DNA from 2 places in the Gynuella sp. genome. Region 2 is predicted to be linked to the other one. Evidence: predicted binding sites of a transcription regulator. Region 2 holds the regulator's gene; the other holds the start of a gene.

Region 1 (11,604 bases), on a different contig from region 2:
CAACCACCAAAAAACCACCTGGACGTAATGTCCCGTGAATTCGGGTCAGAATATCTTTCTTAAGATCCCCGGTGAAATAAATCAAAACGTTCCGGCAGAAAACGATATCGAACTTACCGAGCCCAGCATAGCTATCCTTCAGGTTCAACGCCTTGAATTCCACCTTGCGAGTGTATTCAGGCTTGACCTTCCAGCGCCCCTCGCTGACTTTGGTGAAATACTGATTGATTTTTGGTGTATCGAGCCCTCGCCCCAGAGACAACATGGGATATTCCGCCTGCTTTGCCTCCGCCAGCACAGAAGACGATAAATCTGTGGCAATAATTTTATCAGAAGCGCTGATTTTGCCCGGGTTCAATTTACCCCACTCCTCAAGCGTAAACGCAATGGAATAAGGTTCCTGACCGGACGAACATGCCGCTGACCAGATCCTCAGGGGCCGACCTTTCACATGCGCAAAATGTTCCGGCAAAATCACCCGTTTGAGAATGTCAAACGGATGCATATCCCTGAACCAGAGGGTTTCGTTGGTGGTCATGGCATCGATAACTTTGGTTCTCAACTGCCCCCTGATATCATTTTTGATTTGAACCAACAACTCTTCCAGACTGCTTAAATGGTGCTCCTTCAGAATGTTTCGCAACCGACTGGTCACTAAATATTGTTTATTATCACCCAAGCTGATCCCAGACACTGTTTCGAGGAAACGGGCAAACTCTGCATATCCTTTCTCTGTCGCTGACATATTCTGTTCTATTCACCATCAAGAGCCGGTACTACACCACCACGTTTTTCGATCTGGTGCACTACAATTTCGGCCAGTTCATCGGGTTTAAACTTGGGTAGAAAATTATCCGCCCCCACCTTCTTAACCATCGCTTCATTAAACACACCACTTAAGGAAGTATGCAACATAATATACATACCTTTAAGTTGCGGATGCGCCCTGATTTCGGCCGTCAACGTATAACCGTCCATTTCTGGCATTTCAATATCCGAAATAATCATCAGATATTCTTTCATCGGATCTTTTCCCTCATCCAGCATTTCCAGCAGATGTTCCCAGGCTGCTTTACCATCCATCAGTTTTGTGGTCGTTACACCGACCTGCTCAATACAACGGGTAGTCTGCTTCAATGCAATCTTGGAATCATCCACAACCAGCACATGAAATGAAGGCGCTTCTGCCGCCATGGCCTCAGACACAATATTATCAGAGACCTCAACGGTCATAGGTGCCACTTCAGAGAGAATCTTCTCAACATCAATTATTTCAACCATACGGTCATTGAGTTTTGTCACCGCCGTCAAATAATGGGCATTACCCGTTCCTTTTGGTGGTGGATGGATCTCCGACCAATTCATATTAATAATGCGTTCCACCGAACTCACCAAAAAACCCTGAGTCTTCATGTTGTATTCGGTGATTATGACAAATTTGTTCTTAAGGTCAGTCAACGGCGCATTGCCGGTCGCCAGACTAAGATCCATGATAGGAATGGTTCCTCCACGGATATGAGCAACCCCCCGGACAACAGGATCACTCTTCGGCATACTCGTTAAATTCGGGCACTGCAGCACCTCTTTGACTTTAAATACATTTATTCCGTAGATCTGATTTCCCTGTAATCGGAATAACAGCAGCTCCAACCGGTTTTGGCCCACCAGTTGTGTTCGTTTATTTACAGTATCTAAGACCCCAGCCATTTTGATCTCCAACAGCTTTGTATAGGCACAGCAATTGCTTTATTTCATTCAAACCGGCAAGTTAATACTCAAATTGCCAATTTAGTGACAGATTCTAACTACAGCATAGACCGCGATGCATCGAGTACAAGTATTTAACCGCAAAGCTTTTTCAGGTGTGTGTTTTTTGACACTGAGCGGACTTATGTTGCTTGCTTCTTTGGCATCTGCTGCCAACAGGCAAATCGAAGACAGCGTACTGAAGTATGTGGTCGACGCTTATAGCACCCGGATCAATAAGTTTCAACGTGACCGGCTGACGATCAGTTTCGAAACTGTGCTGGGTGATATTGATAAGGACTACTGCAATTCCGGCCTGAGCATCAAACCTGAGTCAGATCTACCTCTGGGCAGAGAGAATATTGCTGTCAGCTGTATAGAACCCTCTGGCGGCTGGAAAATATATGTACCCATAACCGTGTCATATTTCCTGCCGGTAGCTACTCTGAAAACAGCGGTATCCCGTAATACCCGCCTGACTGCAGATATGGTGGAAATGGCCGATATGGACATCGGCGGATTGTACCGGGGATACTACACTGATTTGGATAACGTGGTTGGACAGAAGGCGGTTCGCCATCTGCAGCCAGGTACCGTGCTGAACAACAAGCTGATCGAACCACCAGTATTGGTCGAACGGGGTGATGCGGTGGTGATCGTGGCCCGTAGCAGTGTTATTCAGGTCAGAATGACCGGTATAGCCCTGTCAGCCGGAAGCAAAGGTAAACAAATCCGGGTACGCAATGAAAGATCGCATAAAGTAATCAAAGCGGAAGTGATTGGCGAAGGGTTGGTAAGAGTGGTGTTTTGAGATTTGGAGGACTTGCATCACATTTTTAAATCTTTATTTATAAAGATACTAAAGTTTTGATGATAACTGCCGCCAAACCGGATAGCAGTCTATTTATTTTTTTGGGGAAACAGGAAACATATCATGAATATTAACGGCTTGACTCCCAATAGCGGGGGTAGTGAAAAAACCAGAAGCGGTGAGACTACCGCTAAATCAACAGAGGGACGCACCCAGACCAGTGTTGAAAACGGCAGCAATGCTGACACCGTGCAGTTGAGTCCGCAGGCGAAAGTTCTCAAGGACCTGGAAACACAGGTGCAATCCATGAACGATGTCGATCAACCGAAAATTGACCGGATCAAGTCCGCCATTCAAAACGGCGAGTATTCGATCAACTACGAACGGCTGGCCGAAGCGATCGAAAATTTCGAAATGGATTTTTAACCGGCGCTTTCCCCAATCCCGGTTAAAACTCTGTTCCTTATCAGGAGTGTATAAATATGACTGCACAACCATGGTTAGACTCCGTGATTGACCTGCTTCAGCAGGAAATCGCCTTATCCTCACAAATTGATGCACAACTCACCCTGGAACGGGATGCACTACTAAACAGAGATGCCCAGTCGGTAGCTCAGTACAGTCAGCAAAAAAACACTCTGTTGATCGATCTCGACAGCAAACATTCAACACTATTACAAACCATCAGCGATGCAACGGGTCAGTCCCCTGAAGCCCTCAGCTCTCATCAATGGCTGCAAACCCTCACTGATGACAGAAAAGATCAGCTGTCAAAGCTCTGGCATGATCTGCACGATCAGCTGAAGTCCCTTAAACACAAAAATCTGCAAAATGGCGTTTCACTCAATCGCGTCATATCAAGAAGTCGTTTCCTGCTCAGGCTACTGAAGGGCGAAAACAGTCCGCAGACTTATGATGCCAAAGGCATGGAAAGCAGTTCCAGGCAGGGGTCTTTAGGCAAGGCATAGGCTTGCAGATATGTATTTTGAGCCACTCACTCTATTTATTCTCGGCGAATTTCTGGTTGTATATATCGCCATTTCCACATTCCTGTTTTATCGCGGGCGGCTCTACCAGCTGCTAAAAGATCTTCTGAAGGAAATGCGTCGAAACCGCATGCTTCGAGAAACCCTGAATGCCAAGCGTGCAGCGGGTGAACGGGCCAAGAATGTCAGTTTCAGTAAAGACTTCATGGAGGCCGTCAACAGCGGCGGGCGTGACATCTATACCAACATGGTCGAAGTCAAGCTGCAGCATACGGAGGAGGCAAAGGCCGAACTGGGTCCGGAGAACCTGGAATATAATCCTACTCACCCTCCCATGGCACGCTATCTGGCATTACGTAGTACGCTGCTAAACATGGAAAAAGAAGCACCTGAAAGTGGTCAGCCTGATCAGGCCGATGCAGAAAAACTGCTGGATATTTTTCATCAACAGATTATTCGCAAGCACCTCGAAAGTGCTGGTCTGGAAGACCCTCAGCACACCCGAAAAATGGAACAACAGCTACGCCAGTTGCAAGACCAGCTTTCCCAGCTGGAACCACTCCAAGAGCTCTATCAGGATTCACAGGCCAGCCTTGATGCGGCAAACACCGAAATAGAACAACTGAAAAGCATCATTCCGCCCGAGATCATCGCCGATGAAAACCTCGATTTTAAAGGCAAAGGTTATGCGGATGAAATATATCGCCTAAAAAGCGAAAAATTCGATATGCTGGAAACCATTAACAAACTCAAGCTCAGGCTGGAACAAAAGGAAGCTGGTACCTCACCTGAAGAATATATCGAAATTCAGGAAGAACAGATCAAACAACAGGCCCGCTATATGAAAGAAGCGGATGTCTGTATCAACCTGCTGGAAAAAGAGCTTGAGACCGCTAATAAAGAAAACGAGCAACACCTGGAAGAAATCAACGAACTGAAAGGCAAACTGCAACAGCGCCACGCTGAACAACATTCATCAAGCGAATCCTCCTCTTCGCGGACGAAAACCAAAAATGCCAGTAAATTGCAAGACCTTGCAGCTGCACAGCAATCTTCCGTTAATAACATAAAAACCCAGTTAGACAACCTCAAGGAAATCTCCGAAGCCAAGGCCATTGCAGAGCAACAGGAGCAGGAAATTCATCAACTTGAACAAAGTATCAATGAGTCTGAAACCTGCATCCGCATTCTGGAAAATGAGCTGCAAGATGCCAACGAAAAACTGGAAAAAATGCAGCGCGAATTAAGCGCCTTTAAAGAACTGGACCAGAATGCAGACCATCTTGAAGGTGTGGTTCAAAACCTGATCCAGGACTCCAAGGAAATGCTTGAATGCATCGACAAGTATCAGCAGGAAAATGCCATGCTGAGCAAAAAACTGACGGATTTACAGGACAAAGTTACCGTTGATACGGAGATTCAGGAGGATGTTTAATCCTTTAAGATTTCCACCACTGCCACCAATAATGTGCTTGTATACTAAGGGAACTCTGAAAAACAGGAATATTTTTGATGAGGAAGCACCGCTCGCAACACCATAGTTTATTGACGTAAATGAAAATGAGAGAACGGAGCTGACAACGCCTGCGCGAAATTCAGAGGCTCCCTAACAATCCGGTCTTCTGACATTACATGACTCACTTCCGCCAGGAGCTTTCCGCCACTAATCAGCGAATTATTTGACTCCGCCACTTGGACCACTATCATCGGCTTCTTTTGGCCAACACACCCTATGCCTCGCGAGTTTGAGATTATCCGCAAGTACTTCCGCCCTCTGGCTGACATTCCAACATCTGAAACTGACATCCTGGTCAATCAGGGCGACGACTGTGCCGTTGTGGAATACTGCGGCAAACTGGCATTTTCCATCGATACCCAGGTTGAAAATGTTCATTTTCTGCGCTCTATGTCCGCTGCAGACATTGCTTATCGGGGACTTGCCTGTGCACTCAGTGACCTGGCAGCAATGGGCGCCCAACCCGCATTTTTTTCCCTGGCACTCAGTCTGACAGGCCAGGAGGATGAATCATGGCTGGCAGACTACACCCGCGGGCTAACTGAACTGGCCACGCAGCTCAAAATACCACTACTGGGAGGAGATACCACCCGGGCAAGCAGTATCATTCAAACCTTTCAAGTGCATGGTACGGTTTCCAGACCATTGACCCGTGCCGGTGCCCGGCCAGGCGATCTGATTGTGATCTCCCATACCCCAGGGCTAGGCATGGCAGGCCTGAATGCTTATCATCATAACGGCCCAACAGAACTGCAGGCCTGCTACCTGCGCCCATATCCGCAAATTCCGTTAGGCGTGTTTATCAGTGAATTTGCCACCGCTGCCATTGATATCTCCGACGGCCTTCTGGCAGATCTCGGACATATCCTCGATCAAAGTGATGTGGGTGCTGAGCTGCAACTGGATACACTCCAGCTGGATCCGCGGTTTTGCCAATGGGTAGACCCATCACGTCAGCTTGAGTGGGCCCTGACCGGCGGCGATGATTACCAGCTGTGTTTTACCTGCTCGCCGGAACACCGGAGCCGACTATTGCAGGCACCCGCTCCATTACAAATCATTGGTGAAATTACCACTCATAAACATCTTCGATGCCTGCACCATGGCAAAGAAATCCAGTTCGACCATACTGGTTATCAACACTTTTAACAGGCAGTACTCCTTACCATGACACCTCAAACCCGACAGATTCTCACTTCACCGGTTTCACTGCTGGCCTTTGGGCTGGGTTCCGGCCTGGCACGCAAAGCACCTGGGACCTTTGGTACTCTGGCCGCCATGCCATTTCTGTGGCTGTTTGAGCCGATCCGGCAGGATATCTGGTTTCTGGCGGTTCTGTTGCCAGCATTCCTGGTGGGGATTTACTTGTGCGGTGCCACGGCCAAGAAACTGCGAGTGCACGATCATCCAGGCATTGTCTGGGACGAATTTGTGGGCCTGTGGTTCACCTTCTGGTTCATCCCTCTCACTCCTATCAATCTTGTCGCCGGATTCCTGTTATTCCGGCTGTTCGATATTGTTAAACCATGGCCCATCGGCTGGCTTGATAAGCGGGTCAAAGGGGGCTTCGGAATCATGGTTGATGATCTGCTGGCAGCGGTATATGCCCTGATTCTGATGCTGGGCATTAACTGGTTACAGAGCTGACCGATCTACGAGGTATCAGTCGGTCGCAGCTCGACTGCGGACCAGAGAAATTTGCAAAACTGTATTCAGGTTGGGGCAAATTCCGAACAACTATCGCTGAGGCAGATTAAACACCACATACCATCGATCAGTTTGGCGGGAAAACTGCTGCAACTGAAAGTCAGGCTGCATATCACTGGTTAATTGAATAGCGATTCTGACCAACAGACCAGAAAATGAAGCTCCCGACAGGGTTCGATAAAACTGAACACCGCATAATCCGACAAACAATCAAGCCAATTGGACAACCGGATCAATGCTGCTGCCTCAATCAACGGATGTCCAATTTAGCAGTACTAATAACCCGGCAATTAAATAAATCATCCTTATCTCTTTAATTGCCACCACAGAAAACCTGGCGATGTGACGCAAAACACCTTAATTTCCAGGGGCTCGCATTGGCTAAGACCAATGGTGTGGTCCGACACTAAGGTGCATCCCTGCATCACGCAATTAACCCGACATGCATACTTGCCGGGTTAATAGCACGACACTCAGTCATAATAGACGAACGTCTCCATTTCATATTCCGGTAACGATGTTATTCTGGCATCCTCGGGTTCGGTACAGCTCAGATCAGCCACCTGCTTTCCTTTCTTAATCACATAGACACCCGCCGATTCCTGTTTTTCACGGATGCCAGCTTCACGGTCAATCCATTCGCCACTGATGATTTTGGAATACACTACATAATCATACTTGCCGTTATGAAAGGTCAGCCGCCCTTCTCCACCACCGCTATAACCAGTAGCACTGAAATGAGTATCGGATGCCAGATTCATCTCAAGATTCTGACGGGTACCATAGCGATAGAACAGCGAGTCATCACCGGCCACACAAACCGACAAAGATTTCTGTTTGATATCACACGAAAATGCCGGCTGTTCACCTATAAAACACAAGGATTCAGCCATGCTATGGACACTCAACACAAGCAGGGGCACAAACAAAAAACGGTGAACGAGCATAAGGCCTCTCTGGAGTAACGGACAAAAACGCAATTATCAACCCAGTTGTTCATTACATCGGGTTGATATATCTGACAGGCTCTACCTGTGAAGTTACGGACATAAACAATACTTTATTCCGAAACAACATCAAGATAACGGTATCCCGCCCGTTCTGACAAGCTTCGATATCAAACTTCGTTGAAAACATCCATCCGATATTCAGCGACCGCTTTAATGTCATCAGGAGAGGTTCGGCAACAACCACCAATCAGCTTCGCCCCCAGTTTTTTCCACTCTGCCACCTCTGAGCCCAAAGATTGATGACCACAGTGTTCACTAACCTGCCAGGTCTTGCTGTCAGCATCATACTGTTCACCGGAGTTGGGATACACAATCAAGGGTAACCGGGTATGCCGCCTCATGTTTTCCAGTAATACAGGAATATGTTCCAGAGCCGTACAATTCACACCGGCCGCCACGATTTGCGGATGCTCATCCAACGCTCTGACACATTCGGCTATTGGTGTACCATCGCTAATACATTCACCATCACGGGCAGAAAATGTTATCCAGGCACAGATCTGCGGAAACTCCTCCAGCAACTCAGACAAAACTTTAGCCTCCTGCAATGAAGGCAGGGTTTCACACGCCAACAAGTCAGCACCGGCTTCCACCAACACTGCCATCCGCGACCGATGAAACACTTTTAGAGTCTGATCATCCACACCATAATGCCCACGATATTCTGAGCCATCGGCCAAATATGCCCCATAAGGACCAACAGAAGCTGCGACCATGGGTTTGGGACGATCATTGCCCTCATATTCCTGCCAGAACCGATCCCTCGCTGCAGCAGCCAGTTCAACCGAACGGGCGATCGTTTCGCGGGCTTGCTGTTCATCCATGCCATACGCTTTAAAACCAGCAAAACTGGCCTGATAACTGGCGGTAATCGCAATATCCGCACCGGCTTCAAAATAGCGCTGATGGACTTCGGCAATCAGCTCCGGCTGTTCCCGCAACACTTTGGCAGACCACAGCGCATGGTTGAGATCACAACCGCTTTTTTCCAACTCGGTTGCCATCGCACCATCCACAACCAAAAATGGATACTGCTCTAGCACTTTTAAGAAATCTGCTTTCAACATCAGGATTCAGCCTCCGACAAAGCACTGTTTATTTCAACTCCGACCTGATTTCTGCCAGTCAGCAGATAGGCCAGATAACACAATACGGTAAAACCAAGCCCACAATACAAGGCAATACGCTGTTGCGGATCAAACGCGATACCGGCAATACAGGCGACACAAAACACGATGGAAATTATGGATACCCAAGGGAAAAAAGGTGCCCGATAAGCCAGGTCAGCAATGTTACCTCCACCAGCCTGAAAGCGGCGGCGAAAGTTAAAATGGCTCCAACCAATAACCAGCCAGACCACAACAACCGCAAACCCTGAAACAGATACCAAAAACAAATACAGAGAATCTGCCGCATAATAACTTGATAACAATGACAACAATCCACCCAACATGGTTAAAATCAACGCATTCCGGGGTACCCCATTAGATGACAAACGCCCCAGAAATGATGGCAGGGTTTTCTGATCTGCCAATGTCCATAACATGCGAGAGGCGGCATATAAACCTGAGTTAGCAGCAGACAATAACGCAGTGATGATCACCAAATTGATAATGTCATCAGCATAAGGGATACCCATTCGTTCCAGCACAATCACAAATGGACTCTGTTTAGCACTGGCCAGATCACTCGGTAAGAGCGCCCCGATGATGATGATAGTGCCGACAAAAAAGATGATCAGCCGCCACAAGGTCGTTTTAATGGCGACAGGCAGGTTTTTATCCGGATCGACTGTTTCTCCGGCCGCAACACCAATAAGTTCTGTCCCGGAAAAAGCATAACTGACAGTCAGCATAATCATAAAAATTGGCAAAATACCGTGAGGAAACACGCCATTGGCAACCAGGTTATGAAGCATCGGCGCTGACTCATTCTGTCCAGGCACCATTCCAAAAACAGCGACCCCACCCAGCACCAGAAATACCACAATCGTCAACACTTTAATTAATGACAACCAGAACTCGGCTTCAGCAAAGATCCTGACTGCGAACATATTCAATACAAAAACCAAAACGATGCTGGCCGCACACCAGTACCACACTGGAACGGCCGGAAACCATTTCCCCATCAGCAGGCCAATACCGGTAAACTCCGAAGCCAGCGCCACTGCCCAGGTCAACCAATACAACCAGCCAACCACATAACCGGTGGCCGGATTGATATATTCAGTGGCATAACGACTAAAAGCGCCTGACTCCGGCATATGTACCGCTAGTTCACCCAGGCACATCATGATCATATAAACGCCAAAGGCGACAATCAGATAGGCAATAATGGCCCCTACCGGCCCGGCCTGATGAATCGTGTCACCTGAGCTGAGAAATAATCCGTTACCGATGACGCCCCCCAGGGACAGCATTACCAAATGTCTGCTGTGCATCGTTCGTTTAAAACTGGAAATAGTGTTGTCCGACATATTCACCTTCAATCGTTGTTCAACATACCGCCCCTTACGCGGACAGAAAATGCATTTAATGGCGCAAACAATTCATGAATTTGCGGACCTGTCCAAGCGGCGCGGGCATTATATAGAGGATGAGCAAATAAAGAAGTCCGGCTTTACAGACAATGCCTGTTCAATGACCAAAATGATTACCTCAGATAAATCAAGGGGGCCTCTGAAAAATAGGAATAGTTTTGATGCAGGCGAAGAAGCACCACTCGCAACACCGAAATTCACTGGTGTAAATGAAGATGTGAGACTGGGGCTGACAACGTCCGGCGCGAAAACAGGCCATGTTTCAGAGGTTCCCTAGGTTTTTGGTCTGCGATCTTATAGTGACCCGACCAACCGGAAAGATCGTCTACATACAGCAGGGAAATTAATAGTAAATTCCCCCGTTTCAATACCGTCGCGAATTTGTCCCCATACACTCAAGAGCGGCATTCAGTCTGAAAAAGAGGCGCTCATTTCAAACATCCTGTTGATATGAGCCAAAGTTCCAGCACACGTACTATCAATGTATTTTCAAACGCGTTCACATGACAGCTCATAACATATGGTTTATGTAGAGCTTCTGACAGTGATACTAAAACGTGACATTTTTCCAGGATATAAGAGATGCACAACCAAGGTAAAAAAACATCAATTGGGAACTCAGGCAAAAATCGACCAAAAGCGAGCGTAGGAGATTTATATGACCGGGCTGAGTTAACACTTGGTACAACATGAGGAAACAGACCCTAAAAATCTTGCCAAAAATGAGCAACATTTTTCACATCAGAGAATCCATTATGAGCATTAATTTTTTAGTCAAAAAATATTTCCGCCAACCCACCTGTCCGTTGACATACAAGTTGACTATGGATTCATCTGTGCTTTGAGTTTGCTTTATATCAGAGGTTGATCTATACAATTAGTAAACTGTTATTTCGTATACTACTAAACCGACAAGCATTTATGTCGTATTAATAGTGTGACACGGAGATGCACCGAAGTGTCGGACCACACCATTGGCCACAGCCAATGCGAGCCTCTAGAAATGAAGGTATTTCGTGTAACACGGCTAGTTTTCTCGGGGCGACAATCAAAGAAATCAGGACGATCTGTTTGATTGCCGGGTCAATAGTCACGTGATATAGCAAATAAATATTGCAGGTATTGCCGTGACAGTATTGGTGAACTGTAGATTTCTGGATGGCTTGTTAAAACGTTAAGAATACATTCCAAGACAGACTGGACGATCCAGCCAATTACGAAAGTAGTCGCTGTCAACGTTAATTGATCAAGCACTCTGATTTCGAAACCCACATAACCGATATCGTAAA
Region 2 (11,604 bases):
ACTGAAGCTCTTCGTTTGACACAACAACACTTTCCTCGACAGTTCAAGATCACAACACCTGGCTGTATACTCACCCGTTCTTGTCGCAACCTGAAGATCAGTTACCAGAATGAAGTCTAGACGAATATTGGAACTTGATGCCACCAGAGGCCTGGCCATTTTATTGATGATTATTTTTCACTTCAGCTATGACCTTAGTTATTTCAAGTTCGCTGACTTTAAAGTTAACCAGGGATACTGGGATTGGTTTCGCTATATCATCGTCACACTATTTTTCAGTGTCAGTGGCATATCGATGGTGCTGGCCACACGTAACGGCATTCGATGGAAGCAGTATCTTTTTCGGGTATCCCAGGTTGTCGCTGGCGCCATCGCTGTGACACTGGCGACATGGTTTGTGTTTCCAAAAAGCTGGGTCTATTTCGGAGTACTGCATTTTATCGCCGTTTCTATGCTGGCAGGTCTGCTGTTTATTCGCATTCCAGTCATTGCCCTGATAACGGGAATCAGCATATTCCTTCTGTTCAATTTGACCAACTGGTTTAACCTTCACTGGCTCTATATTGAACTCAAACCTATCTTGCACTTACCCAGAGGCACACAGGATCTGACGCGGTTTATTCCTTGGTTTGGCATGATATTGATCGGCATATGGTTGGGCCATCAGAACTGGCGACCCAACCTGCCACACAGCCGGTGGTTAAACGCACTCGCTTGGATGGGTCGTCACTCACTGGCCATTTATCTGATCCATCAGATCGTTCTGTTTGAACTGGTCAATGCGGCCTACCATATCAAACAGATGCTGGCGGCGAGCTAACCATTACGGCACTGAACATGGTATCGGAATCCACATCAGGAGCGCCATGAAGTGTCTGTTGCTGCAACTGCATATGAGGGTGCCGGCGTAAGAATGTTTCAACCTGCTGCTCATTTTCCTGACAAAACCAGCTGCAAGTCGCATAGACCAGTTGCCCACCCGGCTTCAAATACTGTACACATCGATCCAGGATCAACTGCTGCAACTCCAGCAATTCATCCAACCCATCTTGACCAATACGCCATTTAAAATCAGGGGCCCTACGCCATGTACCAGACCCCGAACAGGGAGCATCAATAAGAATCCGGTCAAAACCTCCCATCAGCCAGGACGGCTGTTGCTCATCCGGCCAATGAGCGTCCCAGTGCTCCGTTTGTATATTGCGGATCCCCATCCGTCTTGCCCGCTGGGTGACTGATTCCAGCTTATATGCCCGTACATCAGACGCAATGACAACACCTTGATTATTCATCTTCCCAGCCAGGGCAAGGGCTTTTCCACCACCACCGGTACAGGCATCCCAAACTCTCATACCAGCCTGTACACCTGCCGTTGCGGCAATCTGCTGACTGGCGAAATCCTGAATATCAATATGCCCCTGTCGGTAGGTAATCGTCTCGGTTACCCGCCCGTCAGCCGTCAGTTTCAATCCTCCGTTTTCAGCCTCAGTCGCAATGCCCTCATCGGCCAGCAGTCCCTGTAGGGACATCAGATCCTCAGAAACATTGACTCTCAACCATACTGGTGCAGAGGTATTATTAAGCTCCACAAAAGTCTGATAACGCTGACGGCTCCACTGACTCGACTGACAACGCTGATGTAGCATCGTCTCAAACTCAGGAGAAAAGCCATTAAACAACAACCATAGCGTTTCATCAGCTTCACATTGATGGAGCAGCTTGAGAAAATGCTCCCGTCTGCTCGGTCCATCATTAAGTTCGCGCGGTGGCGGAATATCATGATTCAGTCGTAAACCGATCCAATACCAGAATTCGGCAACCGGTATCGATTTAAGCTCATCGAGTCTCCACTGTTGACTCCAGCGACACAGATCTGGTTCGCCGAACTGATAGCTGTGGTGGAGATAGGCTGCCAATTGTAAATAACGCATCGCAGCAAACATGGCATCACTATAGGCTTTACGATCTTTCTTACCAAAACGGGACTGGCTCTGATAATAGGTCTTCAGCCAGCGATCCAGCTGATACCAATTGCCCTCTTCCAGATAGGTATCCCAGATTTTAAAAATAAACGGATAACGGAACGGCGCCCAGCTCATCAATATATGTCCACCCTTAACTAAATCTCACTGTTGGCCCAATGGTTAACTCCATCGGTGATTCAAGAATGTTCTTTCGCCAAATATCCATCTCCCGAGAAATATGGATATGCGCTTAGGATCAGGCGCCTCGGCGTAGTCTCTTAGCTACCAAAACATCTGACCGGTCAGTTTAACGCTTTGCCGGCATCTTACTTACTAAAATTTCCTCTCAGACACGATCAGTGTAAAATCCCGCGCCTCTTGTCAGCACTGTTCCGGTTAACATCAATGATTCCACGCTTACATGAAATATCGAACACGCAAACGCTTTATCTGAACTTTCTCAGGCGTCTGGAAAAAGACGGCTTTAAAGGAGACATCAGTCCAGAATATTCCGAAAGGGTGGTATCCGCGACCGACAACTCGATTTATCAGGTACTGCCACAAGGTATCGTCTGTCCAAAAAATATCGATGATCTGGTGCTACTGGCCAGACTCAGTCAGGAAGATCCATTCCAACAGGTTGTTTTAAGCGCCCGCGGCGGCGGTACTGGCACCAATGGTCAATCACTCACAGATGGTCTGGTCGTCGATATTTCGAAACATATGAACACCATACTGGAAATCAACGCTGATGAACGCTGGGTACGAGTCCAGACCGGGGTTGTCAAAGACCAGCTAAATGCAGCATTGAAACCGTACGGACTATTTTTTGCCCCTGAACTGTCGACCTCAAATCGTGCCACCATTGGCGGAATGATCAATACTGATGCTTCCGGGCAGGGATCCGTCATGTATGGTAAGACCCGAGACCATGTATTGGCGCTTAAAACCGTCTTACTCGACGGTACGGTCATAAATACTGCCCCCGTTGAAAGCACCGAACTGACACAGCTGATCAGTGGTCAAGATCGGATTGCATCCATTTATCAGACGGTAGCAGATATTTATGATCAACACCGGGAAGAAATCAAGGCTCTGTTCCCACCGCTGAATCGCTGCCTGACCGGATATGATCTTGCCCATATACGGGATGAGCAACAGCGGATTAATCTAAATAACGTTCTCTGTGGCTCTGAAGGTACCCTTGGCTTTATTACCGAAGCAAAACTGAATGTACTGCAGATACCTAAGACCTCGGCCCTGGTTTGTGTGCAATATGGTGATTTTGAAACCAGCCTGCGGGATGCACAGGCACTAATGGCATGTCATCCGACATCCATTGAAACTGTGGATTCAAAGGTACTAGGCCTGGCCAAGGATGACCTGATTTGGAATTCGGTTGCTCAATTCTTTCCAGAGCCAACCGGGCAAACCGTCGCAGGTATCAATCTGGTGGAATACACCGCCGATACCGATGAAGAACTTAAACAGAAAGTTGCTGTCATTCAGAAAGAGCTAGATGCGACCTGTGGCAAAGCTGGAAAGGCCATACAGTATGCAATAGCCTGGGGTCACGAGCAGGTAAATCAAGTATGGAATATGCGCAAAAAATCTGTCGGCTTCCTGGGTAATGCTCAAAGCGAAGCACGGCCGATTCCATTCGTCGAGGATACCGCCGTCCCCCCGGAAAACCTGGCTGACTACATCATGGAGTTTCGTGCCATTCTGGACGAATATAACCTGCAATATGGTATGTTTGGCCACGTGGATGCGGGTGTCCTTCATGTCCGCCCTGCATTGGACATGAAAGATCCTGAACAGGAAAAAATGGTTCGGGTCATTACTGACAGATTGGTCTCTTTGATACGGAAATATAATGGTTTGTTATGGGGTGAACATGGCAAAGGCGTCCGCTCTGAATATGCGCCGGACTTCTTTGGCAACCTGTACCCTCAATTGCAGAAGATCAAACAGGCATTCGACCCGCGCAATCAACTGAATCCCGGAAAAATTGCTACCCCGCTGGAATCACCGGTACAACTGCTTAAAATTGATGAAGTTGCCACTCGCGGACAGTTGGATAGAACAATCGAACAGGACAGCTGGCAACAATACAGCGAATCCATGTACTGTAACGGCAATGGTGCCTGTTTCAATTATGATTCAGCCGATGCCATGTGCCCAAGTTGGAAAGCCACTCGAATACGGAAATATTCCCCCAAAGGCAGATCTTCCCTGATCCGAGAATGGCTACGATTGTTATCCGACAAACAAGTAGACACGGTTCAGGAATCGGGCATCGCCAACTACATCAGCTGGCCGGTTTCATTTATTCCCAGACTCTTCAATACGCTCAAAAAGCACAATGGTGAATATGACTTCAACCACGAAGTATATGATGCCATGTCCACCTGCCTGGCTTGCAAAAGCTGCACTGGAAGCTGTCCGATTAAAGTCGATATTCCGGAATCACGGGCCAAATTTTTACACCTTTACCATGCTCGCTATCTGCGCCCGCTTAAAGACTATCTCATTGGCTCATTGGAATTTCTGATGCCAACCCTGGCGTTATGGAAAGACATCTATAACAAACCCATCCGCTGGACACCGGTAAAGTGGTTTCTGCGCCATGTTGCTGGCATGGTTGACAGTCCGCTGATCTCTGACATTTCCTTAAAACAGGAAATGAAAAAACACCAATTACCATGGGCCACTGCCCTGAACATCAGCCGACTCAGTAAAGAGCAGAAAAGCAAAGCAGTTATTTATGTCCAGGATGCATTTACCAGTTACTTTGATACACAGGTAGTGGTGGACACATTACTGGCACTGCGCGCACTTGGATTCCATCCTATGGTGATGCCTTACATGGCCAATGGTAAACCGTTGCATGTTCACGGCTTTCTGAGTCGCTTTCAGAAAACCGCATTTAAAACTGCTGACAAACTGAAAAAACTGCAAAACACTGGCATCCCGCTGATTGGGCTTGATCCATCAACAACGCTGACCTACCGTGCTGAGTATCAAAAATATCTGGAGGGCAACCCGGTCAATGTCATGCTAATTCAGGAATTCCTGAGCGAACGACAGGATGTATTTGCCGACAAGACTCTGCACTCTGAAGATGCGTTTCATATTCTGGGACACTGTACAGAAAAAACCAACGCTGCCTCTTCCATCCAGCAATGGCAACAGGTATTCAAAGTCATTGGCCTGACACTGAATGAAATAAAAGTAGGCTGCTGCGGCATGGCCGGCACTTTTGGCCATGAAACCAGAAATCAGGACATTAGCCGTAAAATATATGAACTATCATGGCAGGGGCCAGTTAAGAATCCTAAAAACCAGGGTAAACTACTTACTACCGGATATTCGTGTCGTAGCCAAGTCAAGCGCTACGAACACCAGATCCTGCTACACCCCATGCAACAAATTCTGAAAAGCCTGAGTGAAACAAATGACTGAATGGAGCCCAGCAAGCTGGAGGGCTAAACCAGCGAAACAATTACCCACCTACCCTGATGCAGAACGACTGCAACAAGCAGAACAGACACTGGCCAAACAACCACCTCTGGTATTCGCGGGAGAAGCCAGGCAACTGAAAAAAGAGTTGGCTAAGGTCTGCGAGGGCAAAGCCTTTTTACTCCAGGGCGGAGACTGCGCTGAAAGCTTTCAGGATTTCAGCAGTACAAACATCCGTGATATGTTCAAAATCCTATTACAAATGGCAGTCGTCCTGACTTATGGTGGTCAAAGCCCGGTCATCAAAATCGGTCGCCTGGCCGGTCAGTTTGCCAAACCCCGCTCGAGCGATACTGAAACCATCAACAATGTAACACTGCCCAGTTATCGAGGCGATATCATTAATGGTTTTGGGTTTACCGAGTCTGACCGTATTCCCGATCCAGCTCGCATGGTACAGGCTTATCATCAGTCCTGTGCCACCTTAAACCTGATTCGGGCTTTTGCAGCAGGCGGACTGGCTGATCTCAATGAAGTGCACCGATGGAACCTGGACTTTGTCAGCAAAAGCCCCTTGGCTGATCGTTATGAAAGCCTTGCTCACCGTATTGATGAAACACTGGAGTTCATGAGCGCCTGTGGTATCAGTGCTGAAAACACACCACAAATTCGTGAAACCAGTTTTTACACCTCACACGAGGCATTATTGTTACCTTATGAACAAGCATTGACCCGAGTCGACAGTCTGACTGGCGACAGCTACGACTGTTCTGCTCACATGCTCTGGATCGGTGATCGAACCCGTCAATTGGACGGTGCACATGTAGAGTTCTGCCGGGGCATTCACAACCCTCTGGGACTGAAAGCCGGTCCTTCAACCGATCCCGATGAACTGCTGCGACTGATTGAAACACTTAATCCCAACAATGAAGCTGGTCGCCTGAATCTGATTGTACGGATGGGTGCCAACAAAGTGGCGGATTATTTCCCGGCGCTGCTACGCAAAGTCAAAGAATCCGGTTACAAAGTGGTGTGGAGCTGTGATCCGATGCATGGCAACACAACTCAAACCTCAAACGGTTACAAGACCAGAGCTGTGGACGATATTCTGAAAGAAGTTAAATCTTTTTTTGATATCCATGATGCGGAGGGAACCGTCGCAGGTGGCGTACATTTTGAACTGACCGGCAACAATGTCACAGAATGTATTGGCGGGCAATTTCAGCTCACCGAGCAAGACCTGGCCACCAGTTACGAGACCCAGTGCGACCCCAGGCTGAATGCTGATCAGGCACTCGAGCTGGCATTCCTAATTGCCGATGCCATTCGTCCCGGGCATCGAGCGGTAAAAATCTGAAACCGGATTTCCACAGAAGGTGCCTCAGTTGAGGCATCTTCCATTACAATGTTACTGCCCTGACAGTGTAAAAAACAGCACATATCCATTCAGACCGATCACTACCGCACAAATCAACATACTAACGACAGTGATCCAGACAGGATTGACCAGATTCCCCATCAATCGGCGACTGGCGGTGAATTTTAACAATGGAATCAGCGCAAACGGTATGCCGAAACTTAGCACAACCTGACTGCCAACTAGAGCTTTCTGTTCTGATATTCCAGCCATAATGACTATTAATGCAGGTATTATGGTAATTAACCGGCGTAACCCTATCGGTATGGTGAAGCGAACAAAGCCCTGCATCAACACCTGTCCAGACATGGTTCCAACGATAGATGAAGATAAACCGGCCAGTAACAACCCCAGTCCAAAAACAATCCCCATGTAGTCGTTTCCTGATAACGAGGATAACAACTGAAAGCCTTCACTGATGGTTACGACATTTTCATACCCTTGCGTATGGAAAATTGCCGCACCTACTGCCAATAATGACAAGTTCACAACACCCGCCAACCCCATGCCCGCGATCACATCCCAACGGTAAAACTTCATCAATTTCCGACGATCAGAACTCTCGACCGAATCAGTCCGGTTCTGTAATAGCGCAGAATGCAGATAAATCACGTGAGGCATGATCGTGGCACCTAGAATCCCGGCAGCCAGATATACGGAATAACCGTCCGGAAATGATGGCACAAACAAACCTTGGGCCAGCGCTAAACTATCCGGACTGCTGAATAGCAGTTCAAAAACAAACCCTCCAACAATGGCCATTATCATGGCACCTATAATGATTTCCATCAGACGAAAACCAAACCGTTGCAAATGAAGGGCCGCGTAGGTCACCACACCCGTCAAAACAGCTCCCTGCATCAAAGACATACCAAACAGTAACTTAAACGCCAGAGCCGCCCCGAGAAACTCTGCCAGATCCGTCGCAATCGCCACCACTTCCGCCTGCAGCCAGTACAACCAAACGATAGGTCGGGGGTAATGGTCACGTATCAGCTCAGCCAGGTTGAATCCTGTCGCCAGACCCAGCCTGGCCGACAAGGACTGAATCACCATAGCCATCAGGTTGGCAACTAAAACGACCCATAAAAGGGTATAACCATAACGGGAACCGGCCTCAATATTGGTGGCAAAATTCCCTGGGTCAACATAAGCTACTGCTGCTATCAATGCCGGACCAAATATGGACAACCAGCCCAATCGCTTTCCTCGCCCGGAGAGGAATTCACTCACCTGAATCTGAACAGATTGATTGGAAATGGCCTGCAGCGTTGTCATAAAAACTCCATTAATAACGATCTTGACGATACAGTGACCTTTTTAATCTGAATTTCCCTAATAGAACATCGCGATTTTTAGAAGATATCGATAGAGATTTTTAATAGCCCCATTCATTCACAACAACACAGAATACTGCCGTTTTACAGCGCCGCTGATGAGTGTCGCGATAAAATGACTACACTTCCACCATGATGCCCCCATCATCAGACATTTATCCCCGAAGAAAATCATTATGTGATGCCGCTGTGGCCAAGGGCCATTCATCGGCAGAGGCCCGGTTCTAAAGGAAGTATCTGGCGGCCAAGTCTTTGTAAGAGACTTTTAACTGACGAAAAAGGAAAACCATGAAATCATTTATAAAAACAGGATTACTGTTCTCAATTACACTGACAGCCCAATTTTCTGTCGCCGCAGCAAACAATACCGTCGTTCACAAATTCGATGTTACAGACAGCTACAGCAATACACAGAACACACCGATTCCAAACCTCCTACTGGACAACGTGACTGATGGTTCGGTTAACGTGGTCGAATCAATGGACATGCCGGTTGCTCAACTGGAACAATTTACGCTGGAATTTGCCAACACCCCATCACTCAGAGTCTCAAAACTCTCAAAAGACACTACCGGAACGTACTACCCAAACTGCAACTCAGGATCTGACAATGTATTCGTGGGCAGTGTTAAAAATCAGTGGTTGTTCAGAGAAGTCGAGGTTGTAGTATGCCCACAAGGTTCACTTGTAGATCCTGAAATGGACTTCAAATATGCCATCTATGCCAAGACATTTGAAAAATATGATTCCGCTAATTCTTCCGGCCATATGGAAAATTTGCCGTTATCAGAAGGTTCCATCCATGCGGTCAACGTGACGCCAAACTCAGTGGCCGATACGTATACAACTCAATTTGATCATAAGACATTGCGGTTACGGCTACTGAAACAACCGATGGCTATAAACAATCCTAACCAGGGCATGCAATACGGCGTTGCTATTAAGGCAAACTGGCTTGGACATGGCGAAAAAGTGCTGATCGTCAATAACTATGACATCAATGTTACAGCGTTCACTCAGGCAATTGCTCTGACAGCAGAACCTGAATCGGACACAAATATGATCACCATTACCTATATGGATGACAGCAACGCGCCAAAAACCAGCAGAATGATTAACTTAAGGGATTTACTTGAATCCGCCTACGGGCCTTTGTAATTAAGGCAATGGTTTTTTAGTGAACGATGAAATCCGGTGCCCTATGGTTTGTGCCGGATTTCATCGTCAAAGATATTCTTTCGGCTGTTCATTCATGGGATGGATGGTAGATAAAATAAGAGGTAGGACTCAAAAACATCCCATCTATAAAACACTTTTTCGGGGCAAGGCTCACTCCCTCTTTCAAGTGCAACTCAATTGCAATCACTCAACCGATCCATCCCCGCAACCTCGCTTTCAAACGATTAGCTGCCTGAGAATGAATCTGACTGACACGGGACTCGCTAACCCCTAACACTTCACCAATTTCTTTGAGGTTCAGCTCTTCATCATAATACAGCGACAGCACCAGCTGTTCCCGCTCCGGAAGGCTTTTAATCGCCTCAATCAGATGACTGCGCATCAGATGTTGTTCGACCTGTGAATCCGGCGTTCCAGAATTTTGGAGGGGCTGAGGTGAATGTTCATAACCGGTTTCGGCTGGTTGGTTCTGATCCAACAGATCTTCATAGCTGAATAGCTTTGATCCCTGAGTGTCCTGAAGTAACGAATAGTATTCATTCAAACCCACACCCAGTTCTTCTGCAATTTCCTGGTCCGATGCGTCCCGACCTACGCGCCCTTCGATGTTATGAATAGCCTCCGAAATTCTGCGCGAATTGCGATGGACACTTCTGGGAACCCAGTCTCCTTTACGAACTTCGTCCAGCATGGAACCACGAATACGAATACCCGCATAGGTCTCGAATGTCGCGCCCTTGCTGCGATCATAGTTTCTGGCCGCCTCAAACAGACCCAGCATGCCACTCTGAATCAAGTCTTCGACCTGAACACTTTCCGGCAGCCTGGCTTTCAGATGATGAGCGATTCGCTTCACCAGACTGGCATGCTCAGTCACCAACTGCTCTAAACTTTGATGTGCCGTTTCGTACATGGCCGGACCATAGGTAATGACAGTCAAAATCAAGAAACTCCCGCAATCAACCGTTCGACGAAGAACTCCAGATTACCACGAGGGTTTTGCGGCAAAGGCCAGTTTACCACTTTGTTAGCCAATGCCCGATATGCCAGAGCCGCCTTGCTTCGAGGATATAACTCGCACACTGCTTTTTGACGCTGCACAGCTTTACGAACATGTTCGTCAAACGGTACTGAGCCAACAAACTGCAAATGCGCATCCAGGAATCGCTCTGTTACTTTAAACAGTTTGTTATACAGCTGCTGCCCTTCCTGAGGGGTACGAACCATGTTCGCCAAAATTTTAAAGCGATCAATATTACAGTCGCGATGCAGCAGTTTAATTAACGCATAAGCATCCGTCACAGAGGTCGGTTCGTCACAGACAACACAAATTGTTTCCTGCGCAGCTCCCACAAAACTGGTCACTGTTTTGGATATACCGGCAGCAGTATCGACAATCAATACATCGATATTTACCGCCATATCGCTGAAAGCATTAATGATACCTGCATGTTCCATTTCTCCAAGATTAGCCATTCGGCCGGCTCCAGAAGAGGCTGGTATGATTTTAATTCCCAGAGGCCCATCAACCATGACATCAAGCAAGTCACAACGCCCTTCCAAAACATCTTCTATATTTTTTCCGGAAGGCAGGCCCAAAAGAATATCAATATTGGCCAGGCCCAGGTCAGCATCCAGAATGACGACTCTTTTGCCAAGCTCTGCCAGCCCGATCGCCAGATTAACCGAGACGTTGCTTTTACCAACGCCACCTTTTCCGCCCGTCACGGCAATCACCTGTACAGGTTCTTTCATTACCTCTAAGCTCCGAAATGCAGTTCTGTCAGTATAGGTCAAATTTGTTGAATAAGGGTTACCCATCAGTTCACCATCAGATGTTGTTCCGCATTGCGGCTATAGGCATCCGGTTTTTGTTCATAACGTTTACGCCAACTGGTAATCGCCCGGCTGACAATATGATGTCCCCGGGCAACATGAATGTCTTCAGGAATATTCTGACCATCGGTCCAGTAAGCCATGGGCAATTGTTTCTCCATAATCAGACTGAGCGCTGGACCTAAGCGGCAACTTTCATCAACCTTGGTAAGTACACTGGCGTAAAACGGATACCGGCTGAAACGATCCATATAATCCTGAATTACCTCCATGGTTGTTGTGGATGGGATAACAAGAATATTCCGTACCTTCGAAGACATTGTCCCCTCAACCAGCGAATCGAGAAAGTATTCGGTCCCTTCCCGACTACCGCATGTATCGATCAAAATAAGCTTTTTAGTCCGACTGT

The links. The regulator FliA, encoded in region 2, starts transcription of late flagellar genes. The targets are predictions, from matches to a motif close to CTAAAGTTNNNNNNNNNNCNGCCGATA.
Region 1: a site for FliA is predicted at 2,606-2,632, ahead of flgM (flagellar biosynthesis anti-sigma factor FlgM). Genes of this name have one in related genera too.

What each region holds. Positions count from the first base shown of each region.
Region 1 covers NZ_JBNKSF010000035.1:311,196-322,799, forward strand. The annotation lists gene ACQY6I_RS14515 (CheR family methyltransferase) at 1-745, opposite strand, end outside; gene ACQY6I_RS14520 (chemotaxis protein CheV) at 754-1,707, opposite strand; gene flgA (flagellar basal body P-ring formation chaperone FlgA) at 1,823-2,557, shown strand; gene flgM (flagellar biosynthesis anti-sigma factor FlgM) at 2,681-2,983, shown strand; gene flgN (flagellar export chaperone FlgN) at 3,040-3,525, shown strand; gene ACQY6I_RS14540 (hypothetical protein) at 3,536-4,978, shown strand; gene thiL (thiamine-phosphate kinase) at 5,276-6,208, shown strand; gene ACQY6I_RS14550 (phosphatidylglycerophosphatase A family protein) at 6,227-6,706, shown strand; gene ACQY6I_RS14555 (hypothetical protein) at 7,240-7,713, opposite strand; gene mmuM (homocysteine S-methyltransferase) at 7,884-8,843, opposite strand; gene ACQY6I_RS14565 (amino acid permease) at 8,843-10,252, opposite strand; gene ACQY6I_RS14570 (hypothetical protein) at 10,302-10,592, shown strand.
Region 2 covers NZ_JBNKSF010000014.1:140,828-152,431, forward strand. The annotation lists gene ACQY6I_RS05535 (hypothetical protein) at 1-22, opposite strand, end outside; gene ACQY6I_RS05540 (heparan-alpha-glucosaminide N-acetyltransferase) at 110-820, shown strand; gene ACQY6I_RS05545 (RsmB/NOP family class I SAM-dependent RNA methyltransferase) at 795-2,099, opposite strand; gene ydiJ (D-2-hydroxyglutarate dehydrogenase YdiJ) at 2,370-5,429, shown strand; gene ACQY6I_RS05555 (class II 3-deoxy-7-phosphoheptulonate synthase) at 5,422-6,783, shown strand; gene ACQY6I_RS05560 (Nramp family divalent metal transporter) at 6,835-8,121, opposite strand; gene ACQY6I_RS05565 (hypothetical protein) at 8,469-9,338, shown strand; gene ACQY6I_RS05570 (RNA polymerase sigma factor FliA) at 9,547-10,272, opposite strand; gene ACQY6I_RS05575 (MinD/ParA family ATP-binding protein) at 10,302-11,114, opposite strand; gene flhF (flagellar biosynthesis protein FlhF) at 11,180-11,604, opposite strand, start outside.